Regions from separate parts of the Ornithinibacillus xuwenensis genome, predicted to be linked through region 1. Evidence: predicted binding sites of a transcription regulator. Region 1 holds the regulator's gene; each other region holds the start of a gene.
What was found. The regulator LexA, encoded in region 1, represses DNA repair genes until DNA is damaged. The targets are predictions, from matches to a motif close to CGAACATATGTTCG.
Positions count from the first base shown of each region.

Region 2: a site for LexA is predicted at 1,974-1,987, ahead of ABC228_RS03455 (YolD-like family protein). Genes of this name have one in related genera too.
Region 3: a site for LexA is predicted at 1,426-1,439, ahead of ABC228_RS17240 (DUF6434 domain-containing protein). Genes of this name have one in related genera too.
Region 4: a site for LexA is predicted at 1,583-1,596, ahead of ABC228_RS02550 (DNA polymerase IV). Genes of this name have one in related genera too.

Region 1 is NZ_JBDIML010000001.1:680,095-683,414, forward strand. Features, by position in the region: gene tkt (transketolase) at 1-235, opposite strand, end outside; gene ABC228_RS04075 (DUF896 domain-containing protein) at 355-591, opposite strand; gene ABC228_RS04080 (YneB family resolvase-like protein) at 689-1,348, opposite strand; gene lexA (transcriptional repressor LexA) at 1,619-2,242, shown strand; gene ABC228_RS04090 (hypothetical protein) at 2,497-2,919, opposite strand; gene ABC228_RS04095 (hypothetical protein) at 3,119-3,320, shown strand, end outside.
Region 2 is NZ_JBDIML010000001.1:577,890-581,209, reverse strand. Features, by position in the region: gene ABC228_RS03465 (AAA family ATPase) at 1-706, opposite strand, end outside; gene ABC228_RS03460 (exonuclease SbcCD subunit D) at 708-1,859, opposite strand; gene ABC228_RS03455 (YolD-like family protein) at 2,016-2,345, shown strand; gene ABC228_RS03450 (YozE family protein) at 2,374-2,595, opposite strand; gene tatC (twin-arginine translocase subunit TatC) at 2,621-3,320, opposite strand, start outside.
Region 3 is NZ_JBDIML010000008.1:54,730-58,049, reverse strand. Features, by position in the region: gene ABC228_RS17255 (PadR family transcriptional regulator) at 1-295, opposite strand, end outside; gene ABC228_RS17250 (DUF2812 domain-containing protein) at 473-985, opposite strand; gene ABC228_RS17245 (PadR family transcriptional regulator) at 987-1,322, opposite strand; gene ABC228_RS17240 (DUF6434 domain-containing protein) at 1,472-2,038, shown strand; gene ABC228_RS17235 (GTP cyclohydrolase II) at 2,209-2,964, shown strand; gene ribD (bifunctional diaminohydroxyphosphoribosylaminopyrimidine deaminase/5-amino-6-(5-phosphoribosylamino)uracil reductase RibD) at 2,957-3,320, shown strand, end outside.
Region 4 is NZ_JBDIML010000001.1:425,114-428,433, forward strand. Features, by position in the region: gene ABC228_RS02540 (M20/M25/M40 family metallo-hydrolase) at 1-956, shown strand, start outside; gene ABC228_RS02545 (putative quinol monooxygenase) at 1,192-1,500, shown strand; gene ABC228_RS02550 (DNA polymerase IV) at 1,612-2,856, shown strand; gene ABC228_RS02555 (aldehyde dehydrogenase) at 2,893-3,320, opposite strand, start outside.

The DNA of each region.
Region 1 (3,320 bases):
GATGTAATAAGCTATAGAGAAGCATAGATCCGTGGCCTGCTGACAAAACAAAACGATCACGATTAAACCATTTTGAGTTTTTTGGGCTGTGGTTCATGAAATCCGTCCAAAGTGTATAAGCCATTGGAGCAGCCCCCATTGGTAATCCTGGATGACCAGAGTTGGCTTTTTCAATCGCATCAATTGAAAGCGTACGAATTGTATTAACTGATAATTGTTCAACATTAGTTGACATAATGATACTCCTTTCTACTTCAAGCATTTAATTTAATTCCATGTTTATCTTATAATGAAAGATGCCGTATAACAAGTTATTTTACGCATTATAGATATTATTTAGTAGTTGGTACACTATCAATGCTTGCTATTTCTATCTTGCATATCTTTTAGCTTTTTCGGTGTAACATCATTTCCCGCCGGGTCAATAACTGTCATTGTTTTTAATTGATTTTTAAAGGACTTTCGAACGTTTTTCAAATATTCCTCACGAAGCTCTACCTGTTCCTTCTTTTCTGTTTCTGTTAAACCATCCTTACTTTTAGCTTTCTTAGCTAATGCATTTATCCGTTCCAGTTTTTCCTTCGATAACAATCAAAAAACCTCCCAAATTCTATCTATTTATCTTATCCTGTCACTGTTAAGTAAATGGAAAAAAGCAAGGACTAAATACTGTCCTTGCTTTTTAATATTACCTGTTCCATGTATTTGAATCAATTAATTTATACTCCTGATACCTACGATGAACAGTAGCCTTTGAAACTTGGTATCCTAATCCATTTAACGTGTTTGCAATCTCCCCAAAAGTTAATTCCTTATTTCGTAAATGAACAATTTCTTCTATTGGGACTTCAATTTTTTCTCTACCAGCCGCTTTGTTCCGATTTGATAAATTGTTTGATGGATTATAGCCATTCGCAATAGCCTTTTTCATACCTCGCTTTATTTTAGCGTTATGGATTTTCCGTTGATATTCTTCTACAATACCGACTATCTGCAATACCATTGAATCTGACTCTGATAGCTCTAACTCTCCATTATGTAACACCGTATAAATAGGTATCTTTCGTTTTGCTAATTGATGAAATAGTGCAATCTTCGTGTTGCCTCTACCAAGTCTCGTCTCATCTTGAATAAATAGACAATTCGCTTTTCCAGCTTCAAATGTCTCGAGCATCTCAAATATACCTTCACGTTCGATTTCATAACCACTAGCTTGTTCTTCTATACATTTAACGATGTTAAATCCATAACGATTGGCTAGTTGATATAACTCTTCCTTCTGTCTTGATAATGATGTTTCTTGTGCTTTTTTATCTGTACTCACTCTGCAGTATATGATGCCATTCACTTTCAAAACCCCTATTTATGCACTAATTAATGAAAGGTATAAGAATCCTAATGTTAACGCAAATGCAGCAATGTAAAACAAATCTGTTTTGTTTACTCTTCCGAACATTTTACATCATTCCTTCCTTTTCAATATAAGAACCTTTGTTCGCTAAATTCATTATAACAGAACATATGGTCTTGTCAACGTTTTTTCGAACGAATGTTTGCATTTTTAGATAATGGGTGGTAAACTATCATTAATAAATCTTATGTGCGAGGGGTTTAATAGATGACTAAATTATCCAATAGACAACAAGCAATTCTTGACTATATAAAAGAACAAGTGAAAATTAAAGGATATCCACCTTCCGTAAGAGAGATTGCAGAGGCTGTTGGTCTTGCTTCAAGCTCTACTGTGCATGGACATCTCTCAAGACTTGAAAGTAAAGGCTTTATTCGCAGGGATCCTACTAAACCAAGGGCAATTGAAATACTAGATTTTGAGGAAGAGCTTACTATTCCAAGGGACGAAGCGCGTTATGCTCCAGTCATTGGTAAAGTAACTGCTGGTGTTCCAATTACTGCTGTCGAAAATATTGAGGAGTTTGTTCCAATCCCTAGCTCATCAGCTGGGCCCGATGAGAACCTATTTGTTCTCGTTATCGATGGAGAAAGTATGATTGAAGCAGGAATTTTAGATGGTGATATGGTCATTGTCAAACAACAAAACACCGCACAAAACGGAGATATTGTTGTTGCCATGACGGAGGATAATGAAGCAACTGTAAAACGTTTCTTTAAAGAAAAAGATCATATTAGACTTCAACCAGAAAATCCTACAATGGAGCCATTAATTTATCCAAGCGTTTCTATTCTAGGGAAAGTAGTTGGATTGTACCGACACATTCACTAATATTATTCATACGACAACGTCTATTAGTTAAGACGTTGTTTTTATGTAAAAATACATAACAAAAGAGCTGATTATGGTCAGGAATTCCCTGATTGTTAATTAGCTCTTTCTATTTCTATGATAAGTATCAGCTTTTGGAGTTAGCAAAATATTTTAACCGAGGCTTATCAAGTCAGTAGTTTGTCATATAATAAGCACCACTTAACCATGTTAAGTATATCTATTAAGCAAATTTGGAACAAAACTGTTAAATGCTACTTATGATAAAGTTCCTTGTAAGCAATCACTTTCAATGCGGTAATTTCCTCTTCGGATAATTTGCCTTCAATTTCTTGAAGGAGTTCTTCTTTAGAAATTTGACCTTCTTGAACTTTCGATTGTATATTTTGAAGTCCTGTTATTCCTACTTTCTTCACTAGCATTCTAGTAGCTTCTTCTTTTGTTGTAAATGGTAATGATTGTTCGTCAACTGATTCGGCATCTTCTAAAAAGGCCATTAACTCTGGATCACTTTCAATTGTCTGTTTGATTTTCTCAAGTTCACCACTGTTTTCCAATTCAGTAGAAAGAACTTCCATTAACTTATCGGATGCTAATTTTGTTCCAAAATGATAAACCCCATAGCCGAGAATAGCTAATACAATGACGGTAATAAGTAATCCCTTTATAATCTTCATCGTTTCATACGCCCCCTTTGGTATAACTATATAATAAATCACTAAAAATTTGTTGGTTAACTTTTTTCTAAATATCGGATTTTGTAGATATAATTCTATACTTTCAACGTGAAAATTCTAATTATTAATGGACTTTAGCAACATAATACACTCTCACAGTGGAATAATAATTGTATTAATTCATCTAAGGAGTTTATTCATGCTACTCTCAGTTACCCTATCACTAACCATACTCTTTATCATCCTTGCTTTTCGTACAAAGAGTCTTCATAAGATAGAAGTTATTACACTAATTGTATTTATCTCTAATCTTTTAAATGAGGCATTTAGTATGGGAGGCTTAAATCTTGGCCAAATAAAAACTTCAGATAATATGGGTTCATTTTTATCATTTATAATAT
Region 2 (3,320 bases), 100 kb from region 1:
TTTCTGCTCGTATCGCATCTGAATCTGACTCTTCTATCGAAATATACTGCCAGTAGACCTTGGAGAATTCATAGTTTAAATCTGCTTCAAATTGTTTTATATTGCCCTCTAATTCTTTTGCTTTCAGCTTTAATTCATCCGTAATTTTTTCATAGAAATGTGTGCGAAATATTTTTTGTAATATCGCTTCTCGTTCTCTACTGTTCTCTGAAATTAGTTTTCTAAACTCACCTTGTGGTATCAACACCATTTTTCGAAACTGCTCATAATCAAAACCAAGCTTTGACTCAATCGTTTCATTAACGTCTTTTATTCGAGAAGAAATTAGTTCTCTTTCGCCATTAATAATCTCATAAAGAATGGCTTTTGCTGGCTCATCTGTAAATCCTTCACCACGTTCCTTTTTCTTTTGTTGTTTAGGGTGACGAATAATTTCATATTCCTTTTGATTTAATGCAAAACGAAATTGGACTTCTGTCGGTTCATCATTTGCTGCAAAATGGCTTCTAAGTGAATCCTGATCCCGATCTGATCCACTTGCTTTACCATATAATGCATAACAGATTCCATCAAAAATTGTTGTTTTTCCTGCTCCCGTTGGTCCAGTGATTAAGAATATTGTTTCATCGCCTAATTCCTCGAAATTAATGACCTGTTTCTCTAGATATGGACCAAAGGCTGTTAAACTTAGGCTTAATGCTCGCAAATTATTCCCCTCTTTCTTTCGCGATTACACTTGAAATTGTTTTTTCAATATAGGCCATTCTTTGTTCATCAATAGCTTCATCCGTTATCTCTTTATAAAAGGATGCAAATAGCTCTGAATGAGACTGTGATTGCTTTTTTCTAATTTGCTGCAAATCTAGTAAACTCTTAGCTGATGATTGCCCTACACGTTCAAGGCGAAGAATATTGGGATAGATTTTTCGCAGCTTGTACATCGGATCGATAATTTGCCCCTTATCGAGTAATCGAATGTGCAAATAATCCTCATTATCTTCCAATGGTTGTTCAATCAGTTCTTGAAAATAACCTTCTACCACACGCATATCATGTTTTGGTGCTAATGGGATAAATTCAAGTTCACAATTTCCTTCTTTATCAAGGTGAACGATAGTTACGGATTTTTTATGGTTTGCTTCTGAAAAGGAATATTTTAAAATCGAACCACTATACCGAATGACATCTCGTTTAATTCGCTGCGGTTGATGCAAATGCCCCAATGCCGTATAGGAAAAATCCTGAAATAAAGCTGCATCCACATATGGTGTTCCACCTATCATTGATAGTCGTTCCTCTGATTCAGATTCCATTCCCCCTGCCACAAAGGCATGTCCAACAAATATGTGACGCTCCTTCATGTTATGATGCTCTTTTATATAATTGATAACGGCTTCCATTGCTGTTTGGTGAGAGTGGATGGAGTCATCCTGAAAGAATGCTCTTGCTTCTGCCGGTTCAATATATGGTACCAGGTGAAAGTATACTGGTCCGTGTTCATCCGTAAGAACCACTGGTTTTAGGCTTCTACTTAGGCTTGTCTCAATATATAAGTGCTGTGCACGAAACATCTCTGTACCAAATTCAAGTCGCTCAGGACTGTCGTGATTTCCGGAAATTGCTAATACCGGTATTCGAATATCTTTTACAAGCGTCGTAAATATACGATTTAATAAATCAACTGCTTCTTTTGGTGGTATTGCACGATCGTATAAGTCACCGGCAATGATAAGTACATCTGGCTTTTCAGCTCTAATAATCTCTAGTAACTGATTTAATATAAAATCCTGTTCGTCTGTCATATGAACACTGTTAACAATCTTTCCGAGATGCCAATCAGCTGTATGCATTACTTTCATCTGATTTCCCCCTTGCAAGTTTATATAAGTAATAGGAAATACCTATTTAAATTTTATTGTTTCTTTCATTTTAACACGTTTCCGACCTTCTCCATATAACGAAAAGTTGAATAACGAACAAATGTTTGTATATAATGATATAGAGGTGATTTTTTAATGGTGAATGATAGAGGAACGATTAAATGGACATCGTTAATGCTTCCTGAGCATGTTGAGCTCTTAAAGAATATATGGAAAGAAGATAAAAAAGTAAGAAGGCCGGCTTTGGATGAGCAAGAGCTGGAGATACTAAATCAATTTATTATCGAGGCATATCAAGAAAAACAAACGATAACAATCAACTATTATCAAGATGGACAAATGCATAATACAAGCGGGATCATCAAAAAGCTAGACCCATTAAATCATACAATCTTACTAAACAATCTAAGTGTAAGTGCGGATACTATTTCAATTCGGTTTACGGATATTTATACGGTCATATAAAAATGCTCTGGAGCTAATTCCAGAGCATTTAATCTTTTTCCTTCATCAAGTACGTATCCCAAAGGGAGTCAAACACAGAAAGCGCATTTGTAAACGGACTATTCCATTCAAGATAATCACTAATTTCGTGATAGCTTTTGGAATGCTTTGGAAAATTATGATCATCAAACATCCAATCTGCAAGTCTACTTGAATCATCTGGTTTCTTTTTACCACGGTAAGTCATCATGAAATGATAAAACGAACGCATCATACCCCCCCTTTATATAAACGAATTAGGCTTCCATAAATTCCTTGTGCTTCTCCTGTTTCTTGCGATATACAATAGCAGCAAGATAGATACTTATCTCATATAGAAGAATAAATGGAATCGCCACAAAAATTGGTAAGAAAAAGTCGGGTGGTGTGACCATGGTTGCAATAATAATTAAGACTAAATACGCATATTTTCTCGTTTTACGCATGATATTAGGAGTTAAAATTCCTAGTTTTGTTAAAAACATGGTAATAACCGGTATCTCAAAAATAATGGCAAATGGTAAGGTTACTCGAAGTAAAAATTTAAAATATTTTTCAACGGTAAACATTTCATTAAAGATACCATCGTTTAATGACAACAAGAATGGAAGAATTAACTTAATAAACATCAAATAACCACAAGCAAGTCCACCGATAAACAATAAAAAGATTGCTGGGATAAATGCTAACGACGCTTTTTGCTCCTTTGCAGTTAGCCCAGGCTTAATAAACATCCATATTTGGAAGGCTAGTATTGGAAGCGTACCTGCGAGTGCCACAACTCCAGCGATCGTAAACCAAATCCACATAATTTCACCTGGACTTAACAAGGTGAGCTTAAAGTCAATATCAGACTCAAAAAAATTATAAATATCCTCCACAAAAATAAAGCTTACAATAAAGAAAAGAATGAAGAATATTGCCGTGACAACTAACCGGTTTCGTAGCTCCGATAAA
Region 3 (3,320 bases), on a different contig from region 1:
ATTGATTCACACCATTTGTGAATTCCTTCCAATCTGTTAATAACTCCTGGAGGTAGGATCTTCCTTCCTCTGTTAGCTGATAGTATTTTCGCGATGGACCTTCTGTCGATTCCTTTAAATAGGTGGTAAAGTATCCCTCTTTTGTTAACCTTCTTAATAACGGATAAACAGTCCCCTCAGAAATCGCAATACGATCAGAAATCTTTTGAACAAGCTCATAGCCATAACGATCCTGCTTTTCTAATAAAACCATGACGCATAACTCAAGCACACCTTTTTTAAATTGTACGTTCAAATTCTTAACACCTCTTTTTATTAGTTTCACTACTGTATAATGTATAGTACCTGTTTATGGATTATACGTTGCTAAGAACAATTTAACACACACTACTGTTTATTGCAAGGTACTGTTATAAAAAAATAGCAAAATAATGAAAAAGACCTCTAGGACGAGGTCTTCACAACGGTTTATTCAATTTCTCCGGTAATAATTTATTTTGAGCTTGAGGGAAATAAACAAATTGATATAGAGCACAATGACGATTAACACTAAACCAGCAGCAAGATATTGTACAAAATATCCCTTCCAGCTTAATACTAATGCTAATTGCCCTGCCATGCATAAGAAAAAGATCATTAAGTAATAGCTCATCATTCGCTTGTATGATTCTAATATGGATTCTTTATCGGAATAAATCTTTTGTATATCCTGTTGGCTAGTTGGGACACGAAAATAATGGAAAAGATTCACAGCACCTGTTACATGCTCCCACCCAGCATCCTCATATAACCGAAAATAATCTTCTTTCGCATCCGGTCTAAAATCCACCTGATAGATATAAGATTCCTCTTTATTCTCCTCAAAGGTATAGGTGAATAATCGATATTTTTTAAGATGTAGTCCTTTAGTAGACATTTCCGTTAACCATTTTTCTTCCTTCTCGACATCGTAAGCTAGAAATAGCTTAAACTTTTTCTTTGTCATGTTACTCCTCCTCCATCACGCTAATAATCTCACTTGCATTTTCAACTAATGATTTTAGCCTTATATACTCGAGCTTTAAAACTTTCTTGCCAAGTTCTGTTAATTGATAATACTTTCGACGATCTTTGTCCTCTACAGCAGCCTTGGAAATGATATTTTGCTTCTCCAGCTTTCCTAGTGCACCATACAATGTTCCAGGTCCCATCGTCACCTCTCCTTGGCTTACTACTTCTACATCCTGCATGATTGCATAACCATGACGAATCTCTCTTAAAGACAAAAGAATGTAGTAAGTCGCCTGAGATAAGGGTAAAAAATCCTCCGGTTGCTTTGCCATTACTACTCACCACCATTGTATCAACTATCGATATATCGTATGTCGATATAATAGCATAAATTAACTTTATTTTGCAATAGAAAATTTTAAAAATTGCCAGAACGGAACGTTTGTTCTATAATCTAACTTATAAAAGTGAGGTGTTTAGCATGCGACCGAAGCTCAATAAGGATATAACCATTCAAGATTTTCGAAACTATTATTGGTTAAAAGAAGAGCTCCAACAATTCTGTCGGATTAACCATCTAGGGGTTTCAGGCTCCAAAGCAGAATTGAACAACAGAATCGAAAAATACTTGTTAACAGGTGAAATCGAAAAGCCTGCCAGAAAGCGTCTATATAAGGGAAAACCAAATGAAAAATTAAGTCTCGATACGGTTATTGATGAGAACCACCGGTGTAGTCAAGAGGTACGAGCGTTTTTCAAATCCGTCATTCCGAATTTTCATTTCTCGACATACATACAAAAATTCTTTAAAAACAATATTGGGAAAACATACCGCGATGCGATACAAGCGTGGTATGAAGAAGAAAAGAGAAAGAAGGAGCCAGATTACAGAACAGAAATTGCTCCACAATTTGAATACAACCAATTTATTCGGGATTTCTTTGCTGACCCGATGAACACAGGAAAAACTAAAGGGGATGCCATAGCAGCGTGGAAGAAAATCAGGAGTATTCCTGGGAGTAATAAATATTCAGCTTTCCATTCCTGATAACCTGATATCGGTTATCCCATTTCCTTTTTATCGTCCCAGGCAATTACGAACAATGTATCATACTCTAAAACAAGTACGTTTTTATAAAAAGGAACCCCCCCGAGAAAGATAAATTGAAGCGAAAATGTTTTTTATTTATACTTATGGCAGTGAAAGGAGTTTGTACAATGGGACAAATGAAATTAGAATCAAAAGTACTAACCGTACTAAAGGATAAAATACAATCAATTAACACATCAGAAGGTGCAATATATTTAGTAGGACCAGTGCGATTACCCGTTAATTTATATGGAGAAACCGTAGAATTCAAATGGTATTCATGGTTAAACTGTGAGGAGGTTACTGATGATTACCAAAAAATCATTGACAACCTTTCCTCCAAGAACTTAGCTGATTATCAGCAATCTAGTGTATTGGTATACGGAGATTTTGAAAACAGTGAAGATGCTTTAATTCGCATGCACTCCATCTGTCATACTGGTGATATATTTGGAAGTAAGCGATGTGACTGCGGATTCCAGTTAAAAGAATCGATGAGAAAAATCAAGGAACATGGTGCTGGCGCATTATTTTATTTAGCAAACCATGAAGGCCGAGGAATCGGGCTCTTTTCAAAAGCAATGGCATATGTTCTTCAAGAAAATGGATTTGATACCGTAGAAGCGAATGAAGGACTAGGATTTGTCAATGACTCCAGAAACTACGATGATGCAATTCTTGTACTGAAGCGTCTACGCTCAAAGCCAGTCACGTTAATTACCAATAACCCATTAAAGCTAGAAGCAATGAAAAATGCTGGGTTAACATTAACTGGTCGAATTCCTTTATGGGGAGACGTATCTGAATATAACGAACGCTACTTACAGACCAAGGTCGTAAAGTCTGGGCACATACAGGAGGAAAGGAACTGTTCCAATGACTAGCCATGAATTTTATATGGACCTAGCCTTGCAAAATGCAAGGGCTATGAAGGGACAAACTGATCCCAATCCTCTAGTGGGCTCTGTCATTGTGAATGACAACCGAATCGTTGGGGTTGGAACCCATTTAAAAGCTGGTGAACCCCATGCGGAGATACATGCGCTGCGAATGGCGGGAGATAAGGCAAAGAATGGAACAATTTATGTTACCCTCGAGCCTTGTTCTCATCATGGTAGAACTGGACCTTGCGCAGAAGCAATTGTTGAAGCAGGAATTAAAAGAGTCGTTATTGCTACCTTAGACCCGAACCCAATTGTTGCTGGGAATGGGGTTAACATTTTGAAGAATGCTGGTATTG
Region 4 (3,320 bases), 250 kb from region 1:
CAAATAACTTAATTTGTACATTGAAAGGGACAAAATCAAGTGCAGATACAATCTACTTTACCTCCCATATGGATACAGTTGTGCCCGGAAAAGGTATTAAGCCTTCGATTAAAGATGGCTATATTGTTTCTGATGGAACGACTATTCTTGGAGCAGACGATAAAGCTGGTCTTGCAGCGATATTCGAAGCGGTTCGTACCTTGAAGGAAAGTAATATAGAGCATGGTGATGTTCAATTTGTCATTACGGTTGGTGAGGAGTCTGGTTTAGTTGGCGCAAAAGCGTTAGATCCAGCCTTAATAAATGCAAAATTTGGGTATGCAATTGATAGTAATGGTGCAGTAGGTGACATTATCGTTGCAGCACCAACTCAAGCGAAAATATATACCATTATCAAAGGAAAGACTGCACATGCAGGTGTTGCTCCTGAAAAAGGCGTTTCCGCAATTACGCTTGCAGCTAAAGCCATTGCTAAAATGCCTTTAGGGCGAATTGATGAAGAAACGACAGCGAATATTGGGCGTTTTGAAGGTGGAAAACAAACGAATATTGTTGTTGACCATGTTGAAATTTTAGCGGAAGCACGTTCTTTAGTTCCTGAAAAAATGGAAGCACAAGTAGCGAAAATGAAGGAAGCATTTGAAACTACTGCTAAAGAACTTGGTGGCGAAGCGATTGTAAAAGTTCAAGTAATGTATCCTGGATATAAGCAAGAGGCTGGAGATGAAGTAGTAGAAGTAGCGAGGAGAGCAGCACAAGCAATTGGTAGGGAAAGCAAGCTACTGCAAAGTGGTGGTGGAAGCGATGCTAATGTTATCGCTGGATTTGGAATTCCTACTGTAAACCTTGCTGTTGGCTATGAGGAAATTCACACAACAAACGAACGAATTCCTGTAGAAGAATTAGTGAAGATCTCTGAGTTTGTTACAGAAATTATTAAAGAAGTAGCGAAATAAATATAAGATATGTTAGGAAAATGGCTAATAATGATATTAGCCATTTTTATTTGTATATTTATTTCAGAACATTTGATAATATAAAACCAATAGGAATAATGAACAGGCAATCAGGCTATATGAAAGGGTAGGATTTAAACGGATTCACGAATTGACAAGTTTTACGAAAGAGAGAAGTATTGAAAATGAGCACTAAAGCTCATGATGGAAATTTTAAATTCAGGAGGTTTTTTTGATGGAGAAATTCGGATTATACGGTAAGTTTTCAGTTAAAGAAGGCGAACAAAATACGCTAGTTAACATTTTGTTAGAAGCTGCGGAATCGATGCAGAATCTGAAAGATTGTGAAATATACATTGTAAGTACTTCAGAGTCTGAGCCGAGTGCTGTGTATGTATTTGAGGTATGGAGTGATCAACAAGCACATGAAGCGTCTTTACAATTGGAAGTTACCCAAAAGCTAATAGCACAAGCCAAGCCAATTATTACTGGTATGGAAAGAATCAATACCTTAATACCACTGGGAGGAAAGGGTACCGTTTAAATTGAAATTATTGAGCATATTGGTATAAAACCTAGATTTGAAGGGTGTAAAGCGCGTTTTTAATTGTGGTATAATACATAGAGAAACAATTGTTCGCAAAGGATGTCTAACATGGCAGAGATAAATGCTAAAAAAGCGCGTATAATATTCCACTTAGATATGAATAGCTTCTATGCCTCTGTAGAAATTGCCTATAACCCAGAACTAAAAGGAAAACCTCTAGCGGTAGCTGGTAATCCTGAAGAGCGTAAAGGAATAATCATTACGAGTAACTATGAAGCACGGGCTAAAGGTGTAAAGACCACCATGCCTATTTGGCAAGCACGAAAACTGTGTCCAGACTTACTCGTTATGCGTCCTAATTTCGAACGATACCGATTTGCTTCCCGAGAAATATTTAAAATCCTATATTCCATAACACCATTTGTTGAGCCAGTCTCTATTGATGAGGGTTATATGGATGTATCGGATGTAAGTAATGACCAGCATCCAGTTCGCTTGGCGGAGAAGATACAACAACAAATTAAAAAAGAGTTGGATTTGCCTTGTAGTATCGGAATTGCACCTAATAAGTTTCTAGCCAAAATGGCGTCCGATATGCAAAAACCTATGGGCATTACGATATTAAGGAAGAGAGACATTCCTGAAAAGCTATGGCCATTACCTGTTAGAGAAATGTATGGTATTGGAAGTAAAACGGCTGAAAAGCTACAAGGACTTTCGATAAATACGATTGGAGAGCTCGCATTAGCTGATGAATATCAACTAAAGCAACTATTAGGTATTAATGGTGAACGACTTAAGAACCGGGCAAATGGTATTGATCTTAGAGTGGTTGATCCAGATGCAGTAAATGAATTTAAGAGTATTGGTAGTTCCGAGACATTACCGTTAGATACAACAGATGAAGCAGAGATTAGAAGCTTATTATCTTCTCTAGCTGAAAATGTTGAGATTCGAATGAAACGAAAGCAAGTAGCTGGGGGCTCCGTTCAGCTAACCATTCGTTATCATAATCGCAAAACCATTACTAGAAGTAAGAAGCTTTCCAACTATATTGAGAAAAAAGTAGATATTTTAAAGGTAGCCTTCGAGTTATTTGAAGTCCATTGGAATAAAGAACCCGTTCGATTACTTGGTATCACGGTACAAGATATCGAGGAGAAACAAAATATCGTTCAGCAGTTAGATTTGTTTACCTATAAAAAAGATGCGGAAAAGGAGAAGCTATATCTAGCTATAGATGAATTAACAGAGAAGTATGGAAAAAATCCTTTTGTCGAGATGAAGGTAGAGGATCAGGGACAGCCAAGAACGAGCTTTCAAAAGGATTTTCTAGATGACTATAAAAAATAGGCTCAAGTTATGGATTGCGATAACTTGAGCCTATTATTATTTCAGGATCTTTTTAATGATAGAAAATACTAGCTTTCCACCTGGATAGCGTAGTGGAATATCAAACTTAGTTGATTGCTTCAGGATGCTTTTGTGATGTGAGAAAGTGTCAAAGCTACTTTTACCATGATACGATCCCATACCGCTACTCCCAACCCCGCCAAAGGGTAGATTCGGATTTGCAAGGTGATACAATGTATCATTGATACATCCGCCACCAAACGATAAATTTGTCATCACGCTTTGTTGGTTCTTCTCTTTTTCTCCAAAATAATAGAGTGCGAGAGGTTTCTCATGAAGTTTTAAAATGGAAATAACTTCTGTTAAACTTCGAAATGTTAGAACAGGTAAGATTGGTCCAAATATTTCATCCTGCATGACTGGATCGGTCCAAGAGATGTTGTCTACAATGGTTGGTTCGATTT